Linked DNA regions of Nitrosospira lacus. The protein of the gene in region 2 interacts with the protein of the main gene of each other region in a pairwise test. Links are inferred from orthologs where the notes say so. Each region holds a gene or a part of one and is shown on either strand. Other genes may lie near its edges.

Evidence for each region.
Region 1: the proteins of lpdA (region 2) and odhB interact in binary tests that used the Escherichia coli proteins (3 or more experiments, as listed by UniProt). The link is inferred for Nitrosospira lacus from one-to-one orthologs.

What each region holds. Positions count from the first base shown.
Region 1 is NZ_CP021106.3:1,422,411-1,429,140, forward strand. Bases 1,301-4,170 are described here. They hold odhB (2-oxoglutarate dehydrogenase complex dihydrolipoyllysine-residue succinyltransferase), read right to left. Parts: upstream 3,410-4,170; coding sequence 2,192-3,409; downstream 1,301-2,191. Other genes in these bases: lpdA (dihydrolipoyl dehydrogenase), read right to left, coding at 1,301-2,117; EBAPG3_RS06365 (2-oxoglutarate dehydrogenase E1 component), read right to left, coding at 3,425-4,170. Outside these bases: hisG (ATP phosphoribosyltransferase), read right to left, coding at 1-337; more of lpdA, read right to left, coding at 672-1,300; more of EBAPG3_RS06365, read right to left, coding at 4,171-6,286; gltA (citrate synthase), read right to left, coding at 6,329-6,730. UniProt on the Escherichia coli protein: E2 component of the 2-oxoglutarate dehydrogenase (OGDH) complex which catalyzes the second step in the conversion of 2-oxoglutarate to succinyl-CoA and CO(2).
Region 2 is NZ_CP021106.3:1,078,722-1,085,566, reverse strand. Bases 1,327-4,311 are described here. They hold lpdA (dihydrolipoyl dehydrogenase), read right to left. Parts: upstream 3,722-4,311; coding sequence 1,931-3,721; downstream 1,327-1,930. Other genes in these bases: EBAPG3_RS04775 (glutamate-5-semialdehyde dehydrogenase), read right to left, coding at 3,804-4,311; EBAPG3_RS04785 (lytic transglycosylase domain-containing protein), read left to right, coding at 1,327-1,803. In the rest of the region: EBAPG3_RS04790 (IS4 family transposase), read right to left, coding at 1-749; more of EBAPG3_RS04785, read left to right, coding at 1,105-1,326; more of EBAPG3_RS04775, read right to left, coding at 4,312-5,069; holA (DNA polymerase III subunit delta), read right to left, coding at 5,123-6,133; EBAPG3_RS04765 (LPS-assembly lipoprotein LptE), read right to left, coding at 6,188-6,679; leuS (leucine--tRNA ligase), read right to left, coding at 6,710-6,845. UniProt on the Escherichia coli protein: Lipoamide dehydrogenase is a component of the glycine cleavage system as well as of the alpha-ketoacid dehydrogenase complexes.

The DNA.
Region 1 (6,730 bases), 340 kb from region 2 along the record:
GGCGTACAGCGGATTCGTAATCGAAGTCGTCGCGTACCGCAACCATCATGCGGCAGCAGGCGATATGCAAATCCAGCGGCTGATAAAGCCCCGACCCGCCGTGTTCCAGCAACACATCCTTGCCGGCGATGCCCATGTCCGCCGCGCCGTATTGCACATAAGTGGGTACATCCGAAGCACGCACGATGATAAGCCGTACGTTATCGCGGTTGGTGGCGAGGATCAGTTTACGTGACGTCTCGGGGTCGTCCAGCGCGAAAACGCCCGCCGCTTTCAATAGTGGCGCGGTATCGTCGAAAATGCGGCCCTTGGAAAGGGCAATGGTGATGCTGGTCATAGAGAATCCGGAAAAAACCTATTTTACCCCAAAGCGGCTACGCTGGGCTTGCCGAGCAATAGCTACAAAATTTAATCGGCAGTAATTTTTGATTTAATTCTTCATCTTAAGGTTAAGGCCACCGGTTTTGGCCGGTCAGCTTAGTCGCGATATTTCACGAACGTCAAATTACGACCAAGTTACGCTATACGTTTTGCGTAGGCACACTGGTTGCAGACTTCAGTCCGCAGCGTGCGGAGAGGTGTGGGAGCAAGCCGAGCAAATGTATCGGCACATGAACGAAAGGGGGACAATCGCGCCACATCCTCATTTCCGTCCCCAACCTCAGCCCGATTTATATATGTACCGCCCGCTTCGCCACCCCCAGCGCCGCTTCGTGCAAGACTTCCGACAGCGAGGGATGGGCATGAACGATGCGTGCGATATCTTCGCTGCTGGCCGCGAATTCCATTGCTACCACCGCTTCGGCAATCATTTCGGAGACGTAGGGACCGATCATGTGGACGCCGAGGATGCGATCTGTGTTCGCCTCGGCCAGCACTTTGACGAACCCGCCCGTCTCGCCCAATGCGCGCGCGCGTCCGTTCGCCATGAAGGGAAATTGCCCCCCTTTATATGCGATGCCCGCGGTTTTCAATTCCTGTTCGGTCTTGCCTACCCAAGCGATTTCCGGTGAGGTATAGATCACCCAGGGTATGGTGTCGAGATTCACGTGTCCCGCCTGACCTGCAATGGTTTCGGCTACCGCAACGCCCTCCTCGGAGGCCTTGTGCGCCAGCATGGGTCCGCGCACCACGTCACCCACGGCATATATGTTCGGCAGGCTGGTGCGGCAATAGCTGTCAACGGCGATGTAACCGCGGTCATCCAATCTCAGCCCTACATTTTCCGCACCCAGGCCAGCGGTGTTGGGTACCCGGCCGACCGCGACGATCAGTTTGTCGACTTCCAGTTGTTGCGCCTTGCCCTCGGCGTCAGCATATTCCACCGTAATGGTCTCTCCGGTTTTGATCCCGCTGATCTTGATACCTGTTTGTATTACCAGCCCTGTTTCTTTGGTGAAGATTTTTTTTGCTTCCTTTGCCACCTGTTCGTCAGCGGCCATGAGGAATCCGGGTAGTGCTTCAAGGATGGTGACTTCCGAACCGAGTCGCCGCCACACGCTGCCCATTTCCAGGCCGATTACGCCCGCGCCAATTACGCCCAGCCGTTTTGGTGTTTCCGTCAGCGCCAACGCGCCGGCATTGTCCAGTATCCGCTCATTATCCACCGGTGCAAACGGCAATTGGCGTGGTGTCGAACCCGTGGCGAGGATGACATGTTTCGCCTCGACGGTGTCGGCCTTATCTCCGTTTTTCACTTCGATTTGCCAGAGCACATTGCTGACGTCATATTTGACGCTCTTGAGCAGCGTTCCACGCCCATGTATTGATGTTACCTTATTTTTCTTGAGCAGCATGGCAACCCCACCGGTGAAGCCGGCGACGATTTTATCCTTGCGCGACATCATCGTGGAAACATCCATGGACAGGCCTTCCACCTTGATTCCGTGCGCCGCGAACTTATGCGCGGCACGCTCATAATTCTCCGATGATTCCAGCAGCGCTTTCGACGGAATGCAGCCGACATTCAGACATGTGCCGCCGAGGCTGGCCTTGCCTTGAGGATTCTTCCACTCATCTATGCAAACAGTATTCAGTCCCAGCTGCGCGCAACGGATCGCCGCCACATAGCCGCCGGGACCGGCACCGATTACCGCTACATCAAAAGATTGGGACATGCTGGTACTCTATGAAAAGAATGAAAATGAACCATAAGAATATAGCCTAGCAAAAGTGAAACGTTACTTGTGCATCAGGTTTCCAATAACGGGCTCATCGGATATTCCAGCGCTTCTTTCATCGCCACCAGCGAAAGCACCGCTTCGCGCCCGTCAATGATCCGATGATCGTAAGAGAGGGCAAGGTAGGTCATTGGTCGAATCACTACTTGGCCATTCTCGGCCACTGGACGGTCCTTGGTCGCATGAATGCCAAGAATGGCGCTTTGCGGCGGGTTAATGATGGGTGTGGAGAGCATCGAGCCGAATACGCCGCCATTGGTAATGGAGAAGGTGCCGCCCGTCAACTCTTCCATGGTCAGCTTGCCATCCATGGCGCGTTTGCCGAAATCGGCGATCTGCCGTTCAATACCGGCCTGCGACAGGGAATCGGCATCGCGAATGATGGGGACCACCAAGCCACGAGGGCTGCTTACGGCAATACCAATATCGAAATAGCCATGGTAGATGATATCGCTTCCATCCACCGACGCGTTGACAATGGGGAATTTTTTCAGCGCCGCAACCGCCGCCTTGACAAAAAACGACATGAGGCCAAGCTTGACGCCGTGCTCTTTCTCGAATTTATCCTTATAGCGGGCGCGCAAGTCCAGGATTGCCTGCATATTGACTTCATTGAAGGTGGTCAGTATCGCGGCAGTGGATTGCGATTGTACGAGACGTTCAGCGACACGCACCCGTAACCGCGACATGGGCACCCGCTGCTCGGGTCGATTGCCGGCAGGTATAGGCATGGCCGTTACCGGTGGTGGCGGGGGTAACGGGGTTGAGGGAGTGGGTGAGGGTTTGCTTTTCACGTGTTCCGACACATCCTCCTTGGTAATACGGCCGTCACGCCCGCTACCCTTGATCGAGCTGATTTCTTCGGCTCCAAGGTTGGCCTGGACCGCCAGATTCCTGGCGGCAGGCATCATCGCCGGGGCTGACGTTGCGGCAGAGGCAGCGGCTGGGGCAGGTTCCGCCGTGGCAGCGGCGGTAGAGGTTGCGGTTGCGGCGCCGGTATCTATGGTGGCAATGATCTCACCGCCCACCACGGTTGCTCCGTCGTTCTTGATGATCCTGGCCAACACTCCCGTGGCGGGGGCCGGCAATTCCAGCACGACTTTGTCAGTCTCGATATCGATCAGATTTTCGTCGCGGTCAACATATTCTCCCGCTTTCTTATGCCAGGAAAGGAGCGTGGCTTCCGCCACCGATTCAGATAGTACTGGAACTTTGACTTCGACTAGCATGGACCAACCTCCTGGTTAAATTCTTTCGCGAAACGCCGCGGCCACCAATTCCTTCTGCTGGAAATTGTGCTTCGCCAGGTATCCCACCGCCGGGGATGCCGAGGATGCACGCAATGCGTAGCCTAGCGCCTGGTCCGGCCGCTTGTGCCGCAGCAGGTAGTGCTGGATGCGATGCCACGCTCCCTGGTTGCCGGGTTCTTCCTGGCACCAGAGGATATCCCTGGCTTGCGGATAACGATTGATTTCAGTCTGAAAGTCGTCGTGTGGAAATGGGTACAACTGCTCGATACGGATAATCGCGACATCTTCGATCTGCTGCTCCCTGCGGTATGCCAACAGATCGTAATATACCTTTCCACAGCAGGCGACAACGCGACGCACATTTTTCGGGTCAAGCTTCCGGGTTTCCGGAATCACATTCTGGAAATTGCCATCGGCGAGTTCCGCAAGACTCGATACCGATTCCTTGTGGCGCAACAGGCTCTTGGGGCTCATGATGACAAGCGGTTTGCGCAGCGGACGGATCATCTGCCGTCGCAACACATGGAACATCTGTGCCGGCGTGGATGGAACGCACACCTGGATATTGTATTCCGCGCATAGTTGCAGATAACGCTCCAGACGTGCCGAGGAGTGTTCCGGTCCTTGCCCCTCGTAGCCGTGCGGAAGCATCAGCACGAGACCGCATAGCCGTCCCCACTTGGCCTCGCCGGAGGCAATGAACTGATCCAGCACTACCTGGGCGCCATTGGCAAAGTCGCCAAACTGCGCCTCCCACACCACCAGTTCATCCGGCTCCGCGGTTGCGTAACCGTATTCAAAGCCGAGTACCGCTTCTTCCGACAATACGGAGTCGATTATCACGAAATCCGGCTGTCCCGGCGCGATATGGCGCAATGGCACATAGGTGCCTTCGTCCCATCGCTCCCGGTTTTGGTCGTGCAGCACCGCATGCCGGTGGAAGAAAGTTCCACGTCCGGAATCCTGGCCCGAAATGCGTATGGGAAAGCCATCTTTCAGAAGTGCCGCGTAGGCGAGATTTTCAGCCATTCCCCAATCCAGCGGCAGTTTTCCTTCACCCATCAGACGGCGATCGGCGATGATCTTTTCCACACGTGAATGCAATTTGAATTTGGCGGGAATATCAGTCAGCCGCTCCGCCAGATCCCGTAATTCGGATCCCGCCAATCCGGTCTTTACTTTTGCATTCCACTTGCCATTCTTCAGAAATGGCGTCCAGTCCACCGCCTTGGGCGATTTGTAGTCATAAAGAATGGTTTTATTAGGATTGCGGCCCGCATCCATATCATCGCGATAAGCCTTTATCATCTGCTCAGCCTCACCGGCACGAATGATACCCCCCGTCTCCAGTTTATCGGCATAGAGTTTGCGCGTACCGGGATGGCAGCCAATAATTTTGTACATCAATGGCTGAGTCACCATAGGCTCATCCTGCTCGTTATGGCCGAGTGTCCGGAAACAGACCATGTCCACGACCACGTCCCTATGGAATTTCATCCGGAAATCAAGCGCGATTTCGGTCACCATGATGACCGCTTCGGGATCGTCGCCATTGACGTGAAAAACCGGCGCTTCGATCATTTTCGATACATCGGTGCAATAGAGCGTGGAGCGGGCGTCCCTCGGATCAGAGGTGGTGAAGCCGATCTGGTTATTGATGATGATATGCACTGTGCCGCCGGTGCCATAACCACGCGTTTGCGAAAGATTGAGGGTTTCCATCACCACACCCTGGGCGGAGTAGGCGGCATCGCCATGCAGCAGCACAGGCAGCACCAGATTGCCATCCCTGTCTTGCAAGCGGTGTTGACGGGCACGTACCGAGCCTTCCACCACCGGGTCCACGATTTCCAGATGCGAAGGATTGAATGCCAGCGTCAGGCGCATGACACCCCCAGGCGTGGATACCGCCGAGGAAAAGCCCTGGTGATATTTGACATCGCCTTCAGTCAGTTCTTGCGGTTGCTTGCCTTCGAATTCCTGGAACAGATCAGCGGGTACTTTACCCAACGTATTGACCAATACGTTAAGCCGTGCGCGATGCGCCATACCGATGACCATCTGCTGCACGCCCATCTTGCCGGCACGCTGCAGCAAGTTATCCAATAGCGGAATCAGACTTTCGCCGCCCTCTCCAGAGAAGCGTTTCTGGCCGACATAGCGTGTGTGGAGATATTTTTCCAGCCCTTCCGCCGCATTGAGGCGCTCCAGAATATGGCGCTTATATTCAGGGGAGTAATCGGGTTGGGCGCGGGGACCCTCGATGCGATTCTGTATCCAGCGTTTTTGCTCGGTATCGGCAATGTACATATACTCGACGCCGATACTGCCGCAGTAGGTTTGCTGCAATACCTCGAGAATTTCCCGCAGCGAGGCACGGGCCGGACCGATCAATGAACCCGTACCAAAAACAGTATCCAGGTCTGATTCGGTCAATCCGTAGTGACCAGGATTGAGTTCCCCAATGTACGGTTTTTCCTGGCGTTTGAGCGGGTCGAGGTTGGCATGGCGCACGCCGAGAAAACGATAGGCATTGATTAACTGCAATACCGAAATCTGTTTGCGCTCCGAAGCAAGGTCATCCTTGTCCAGTAGGGGTTCCTGGGGGGTATCACAAGTGGTGCGGCGGGAGCGCTCCTTTGCCAGACGGATAAATGATTCGATTACCGGGCCGTGCGGCACATCCCGAAAATCCAGCGCCAGAGTCGGTTCTGCCACTATGCGTAATTTATCGAAATAGCTGTGCCATTCCGATGGAACCGATTCCGGATTTTGCAGATAGTCTTCGTAAAGCCCTTCAATGAAGGGCGCGTTCGCGCCAAACAAGGCGGAGTCTTCGAATAGCTGCTTTATCATGGCCTGGATTCCATTGTTTGATAAACATCCGGTAAAACCAGATCATTTGCGTAATGCGATCGGCACCACGTCCCGGGTAACGGCGCCGGTATAAAGCTGCCGCGGGCGCCCTATCTTGTAATCGGGATCGGAGATCATTTCACTCCACTGCGCAATCCACCCCACTGTGCGCGCCATGGTGAATATGGCGGTGAACATGGATACCGGAATGCCCAACGCACGCTGCACGATGCCCGAGTAAAAATCGACATTGGGGTAAAGTTTCCGGGAAATGAAATACTCATCCTCCAGTGCGATTTTCTCCAGTTTCAGTGCCAGCTTGAACAAACGGTCGTCATGCAATCCCAGTTCGCTCAATACCTCGTGGCAGGTTTCGCGCATCAATTTTGCGCGTGGGTCAAAATTCTTGTATACCCGGTGGCCGAAACCCACCAGTCGGAAAGG
Region 2 (6,845 bases):
TTCTGGCACGAGCGGTACGAATTGAAGCGAATGACTGCATCACTGATGACGCTCGAATGAACAGGAACGGCACACCGTTCAATAACTTCATAAGTGGCGTTGCCCCGTTGTCGGGTGACGTAAAAGACCCCCTGCCCGGTCAGTAACTTGTACCAGGAATAATCATTGTAGCCGCGATCACATACCACAATACTGCCTTTGGGCAAGGCAAGCAGTTTGGCGCACTCGCTATCCGCCTTCCTGCTTTCCGTGAGGGTGGCAAATGCGGGCAGATTGCCTCTTAAATCCAGTCCAACCTGTAACTTCATGGCGCCTTTTCCCAACGCGTAATGCGACCAGGGAAAAAGCTTGAGCGATAGATCAATGAGAGAAGCATCCAGCGCATAAAGCGGATTCTTAAAGCGGAAGCCGTGCTTGGGTGCCCGCTTGAGGCAGCGCTCATACAGACGGTAAAACAGCGCTTCGTAACAACTAGCGGGTTGCTGGTTATTCAGGCGTGCCAGACTGGACCGGGAAATGGGCGCGCTGCCCAAGTGATAGCTGTGCTGGCGTTGTGCTTGCAGGTTGGTTTCAATATCACGCAAACTCTGCCGCCCGCTCAACTGTGCAAATACCATGGCAACAAACTGTGCCCAGCGGCTGGTCTTGCGCAACCTCTGGCCTTGGTGATGCAAAGAAGCGATCGCTTCAAATTCATGTCTGCCAACAATTTTAAGCAGTTGCAAGAAGACTGTATTACAATGCGCCATGGCTTGGATTCCTTTGTCTTTCAAAGAGTTGTCGAGAAACTCATTGTAAATCAACAAAGGATATTCAGGCCTTTTTTAGCGGTTTTGTGGGACAGCAGTGCCTCACACTCAAATTGAAACAATATTACCCCATACTTGAATCCAGCAGAAATTTTCATCAGAGACCGAAGGCTGAACCATTAGCACTCGTATCCATGGAGCGGAATCTGGCAGGAAAACTACTGTACTGATGACACGGTACGGTAATTGCAGATCACTTGAGCAAACAGCGGTTTCTGCCGTTAAGTCAATACGATCTTACAAATAGTCAGTTTGGTCGTTGCCCCGACGATGGGTATAATTTCTGCTGAATCAAATGAAGAAAAAGCAAGAGAACGAAATCGTCCTTCCACCAGGCAGGGTCATGAAATTTTTTTCGCCACGCCCATTCATATTGACGGCCTTGCTGGCATGCGGCCTGGCTGCCCAGCCGGCCAACGCCACTATCTACTGGTTTACCGACGAGGATGGCGTCGCACATTTCAGTAACGTACCCACGGATAAACGCTATGTTCCATTTACGGCGGCTAACGACGCCGTAGCCCGGAAAACAATTCCCGGTACCCGTGACAGGCGCTCTGACAAGCTGGCCAGGGTTCAGTATGGCGCCATCATCGAAGAGATCGCCAGGATTTACGCCCTGGAAAGTGCGCTGGTACATGCCGTGGTTTCCGCGGAATCGGCTTACAACGCCATGGCGGTGTCGAAAAAAGGTGCGGCAGGCCTGATGCAGCTCATGCCGGATACCGCGCGGCGATATGGCGCCACCGACCGTTTCGATCCCGTGCAGAATCTTCACGCAGGTACCCGATATCTGAGCGACCTGCTGAAAATGTTCAACGGCAATGTAAGCCTGGCGCTGGCTGCTTACAATGCGGGGGAGAACAATGTCGTCAAATATGGAAATCAAATTCCACCGTTTCAAGAGACCCGGATGTATGTGCCCAAGGTACTGGATCTCTATCGCAAATATCAGGTCAGCATGAAGCTGCCTCAGATACGGCGAGGGATCTAAAAGTGCGGGCAATTAACAGAGAGGCTGCGAATCAGAAACAATCAAGGATCGATCGTGGTTTCGCTCAGCGAATAACCCAGAAATAATTGGTTTCCGGCACAGGTAGTCATATCGCTCGGGATTATCCTCATTTCTTCGGCATATACAGATCAGTAATCGACCCTTCCGCAATTTCGGCGGCAAAAAAGACGGTTTCAGACAGGGTGGGATGCGGGTGGATGGTGAGACCAATATCTTCCATATCCGCGCCCATTTCAAGCCCCAGCACCGTTTCGGCGATCAGCTCGCCGGCGTTAACCCCCACGATGCCAGCACCAAGAATACGGCGGGTCTTTTTGTCCAGCAGCAGTTTGGTCAGCCCTTCGTCGCGCGCCATTGCGATCGCGCGGCCGCTCGCTGCCCAGGGAAACACTGCTCTTTCGTACTCGATGCCTTGCTTGCCGGCTTCGGTTTCGGTCAGGCCCATCCAGGCGATTTCCGGATCGGTGTAGGCCACTGACGGGATGGCGCGTGCATCGAATGCCGCCTCTTTTGTGTGTTCCCCACCCGCGATGATTTCCGCGGCAAGCTTGCCTTCGTGCGAGGCTTTGTGCGCCAGCATAGGCTCGCCGCAAATATCGCCAATGGCGAATATGTGCGGCACGTTGGTGCGCAACTGCTTGTTTACCGGGATGTAGCCGCGCTCATCCACTGTGACCCCGGCACTTCCCACACCGATATCGCGGCCATTGGGGCGACGCCCCACTGCCATTAGAATGCGATCATAAAGCTGCGGTTCAGGTGCCGGAACAGCATCGGATGCGCTTTCGAATGTGACACTCAAGCCATCCTCTTGCGCCTCGATCCGGGTAACCCTGGTTTTCAGGTAAATCGCTTCGTAGCGTTTCTGTATGCGCCGATACAACGGCTTGACGAGATCCGCGTCCGCGCCGGGGATCAACTGATCCATCAACTCCACCACACTGATTTTGCACCCGAGCGCGTCATAAACGGTCGCCATTTCCAGGCCGATAATGCCCCCGCCAATGATGAGCATGCGCTGCGGAATATCGTCCAGTTTCAGCGCGCCAGTCGAATCCATGAGTCGCGGATCATCATACGGGAAGCCGGGAATACGCGCCACGCTGGATCCCGCAGCGATGATACAGGACTCGAAAGATACGGTTTTCAGGCCATCGGATGTCTCCATCTGGATCATATTGGGTGACGTGAATGTGCCCTTTCCTTGTACCACGCGCACCTTGCGCTGCTTCGCCAACCCTGCCAGTCCCTTGGTGAGTTTACCCACTACGGATTCCTTCCAGGTCCGCAGCTTATTGAGTTCTATGGCGGGCTTGCCGAAAACGATCCCCTGACGCTCCGTTTCCTCCGCCTCCGTGATGACCTTCGCCACGTGCAGGAGTGCCTTGGAGGGAATACAGCCGACATTGAGGCACACACCGCCAAGGGCGGGGTAACGCTCGATCAGGACCACCTTCTTGCCCAGGTCGGCGGCGCGAAATGCAGCCGTGTAACCGCCCGGCCCCGCACCGAGTACCACGATATCGGCATGAATATCACCCTGCGGAATATCAGGAGAGGGCTTAACCGGCGCAGGTGCTGAAGCCACCCCCGCAGGGGACTCGAGAGCAGGTACAGATGATGAAACGGGCGCTTTAACCGGCTCAGCCGGTTTCGCTGCTGTTTCCAGCACAAGTATGATCGTCCCCTCCGAAACCTTATCGCCGATCTTGACCTTGACCTCCTTTACCGTGCCAGCTTGAGGCGCGGGAATCTCCATCGTCGCCTTGTCGGTTTCCAGCGTGATAAGCGATGTTTCCTTTTCCACCGTATCACCCGGCTTCACCAGCAGTTCGATAACGGGAACATCCGTGAAATCTCCGATATCAGGGATTTTTATTTCGATCAACTGAGTCATAGCAAACTTTATGTAGGGAAGAAACCGAGCTCTCTTAACCTCTTGGCTTTCTTTGTTGGAAATATTTATTGCCTGATCTGTTTTATTGCCTGATGTGTCCGTCGCCCAGCACAATGAATTTCTGGCTGGTCAATCCTTCCAGTCCCACCGGACCCCGCGCGTGAATCTTGTCGGTGGAGATGCCGATTTCCGCACCGAGGCCATATTCAAACCCGTCGGCGAAGCGGGTGGATGCGTTTACCATTACCGAACTGGAATCGACCTCGCGCAGGAAACGGCGAGCGCGGCTGTAATCCTCGGTAATGATTGAATCGGTATGCTGCGAGCCATAAACGGCGATGTGCTCGATGGCCTGATCCAGTCCGCTAACCACTCGCACACTCAGGATCGGCGCCAGATACTCGGTGTGCCAATCCTCTTCCGTCGCCTCATTCATTTGCGCCACGATGGCACGAGATAGCGCATCGCCCCGCAACTCCACTCCCTTGTCGAGATAGATTTTGCACAACGGAGGCAGCACTTTCCTGGCGATGGCTTCATGTACCAGCAGCGTTTCCATGGTGTTGCAGGTTCCATAGCGCTGAGTCTTGGCGTTGTCGGCAACGCGAATGGCCTTATCCAGATCGGCTCCGTCATCTATATAAACGTGGCATACGCCATGCAGATGCTTGATGACCGGAATGCGCGCTTCATCGGAAATACGCTCGATCAACCCCTTGCCGCCACGCGGCACGATCACGTCGACGAACTCTTTCATGGTGATGAGCTCTCCCACTGCGGCCCGGTCAGTGGTTTCGATCACCTGGATCGCAGTCTCGGGCAATCCCGCAGCTTTCAATCCTTCCTTTACGCATGCCGCGATGGCCTGGTTACTATGGATCGCTTCCGATCCGCCGCGCAGTATGGCGGCATTACCCGCCTTGAGGCATAATCCCGCGGCGTCCGCCGTCACGTTCGGGCGCGCTTCGTAAATGATGCCTACCACGCCAAGCGGCACGCGCATTTTTCCTACCTGTATGCCGGTGGGGCGGAAACTCAGATCGCTGATCTCACCAATCGGATCCGCCAGGGCGGCAATTTGCAACAGGCCTTCCGCCATGCCGGCAATACCTTTGGAGGTAAGCGTTAAACGGTCAATCAGGGCCGCATCCAGTCCTCTGGCTTTCGCGCTTTCCACATCCCGCTCGTTCGCGGCCAACAGCTCCTGCTCATCGCGTTTGATGGCCATCGCCATTAGGGTGAGCGCCTGGTTTTTGGCGGCTGTTTCGGCTGTGGCGATGAGGCGCGATGCGCTGCGAGCCTCGCGCCCTATTGATTGCATATAAGTTTTTATGTCGATGATATCCATATCCCGTTTCCGCTTAGACAATGAATCGGCTCACTCATGACTGATATAGGCTGTCACCGCTTGCCTGCCACAAAACGCAATCCCAGCTGCATCAATTCGTCCCACGCGTCCCCTTGCGCAACGCCCTTGCTGATCCTGTCTATTTTCGCGGTATGCAACAAGGCCTGCACCAGCTGCTTCGCCCGGAGGCGGCTGACTGCACTTTCCACAATTTTCTGTTGATCTCCCCATACCCGGGCTTGATTCATGAGTTGCATGAGTGACTTGCCTGAATCCCGTCCTTTCAGAATGATAATTAGCGAGCGAATCTGTCCCGCGAGGGTGGAGACAATAAACGGCAATGCCGTACCCTCGCCCTGCAAGCCTTCCAATATCCGGGCATACCGCACGGTATCCGCCGCCATCATCGCATTAGACAGTTTGAAAACGTCGTAACGCGCCACATCCAGCACCGCGTCCTTCACCTGATTGAAAGACAATATTCCCGCCGGGTAGAGCAGCTCAAGTTTCTTGAGCTCCTGGTGGGCCGCAAGCAGGTTGCCCTCCACCTTGTCCGCAAGAAATTGTAATGTCTCGGGTTCGGCGTTTTGCTCCTGCATTTCAAGCCGCTGACCTATCCATGCGGGCAAACGGTTACGCTCCACCGGAAGGACTGGAATCATCACACCCGATTTTTCAAGCGCCTGAAACCATTTTGCCGCCGAACCCTGCTTATCGATTCTGGGCAGGGTGACGAGCGTGAGGGTGTCGGGCGGCAGTGCACGGCAATACGCTTCTATCGCCGCACCGCCTTGAATCCCCGGTTTGCCGGACGGGATACGTATGTCCATTATACGGCGTTCCCCGAACAGCGAAAGGCTACTGCTGCTCTGGCGCAAGGCAGCCCAATTGAAATGATGATCTACCGTGAAGATCTCCCGCTCGATATAGGCCGCCTGACGCGCCCTGGCGCGTATTAAATCGGCGGCCTCGATAGCCAGTAGCAACTCGTCGCCAAACACCGTGTAGAGCGGTGCAAGCTGTGCCTGAAGATGCCGGGTAAGTTGCTCGGGATTGATTCGCATGATTCTAAACTATTACCTGAATCCGGCACTTGGACCGCGCTGCGGAGGACAGGATTATTTGGTTGCCGCTATTTTCACCGACTCCAGCCGCCGCAAGATTTGCTGCGCGGAGTCGCTTTGCATTTCCCTGACCAGCATCGCCTCTTCGCCCTCCTTTGCCACGACCTGCGCGTCTGTAAAGGGAATGATGCGACGCAGGGCAATCTCATTGGTGGGAATGAGGTCTACTCCTTTGGCGTCATAGAGGCGAAAAGAAACCCGATAACGCAATTCGAACTCGCGCACCCTTCCGCCTCCCGATACCGACATGATTTGTTTGTCATTCACTACACTGATGATATCCAGCGTGGCTTGTGCATCTTTCGCCTTATCAACCACACGCGTGGCGGTACCGGCCTGAATAAGACGCCTGACATCGATGCCAATAGGATGCCCCACAGGAAAGGAAACATAAATGGTCTCAAACGGCAGCGAAGCCTGGCCACGCAACTGGAAGCCGCATGCGGTGAGCACGAAACACAATGCAACCAACAAGATATTTTTCATGGTTAAATCCTCAAGTGTGATGCCTAGTTTTCACACAACGATATTCACCAGCCTGCCGGGCACCAGTATCACCTTCTTTATTGTCTTTCCGGCGATGAATTTCTGTACTTGACCGTTTTCCGCCACCGTACGTTCAATCACTTCTCGCCTGGCATCTTTGGCGACA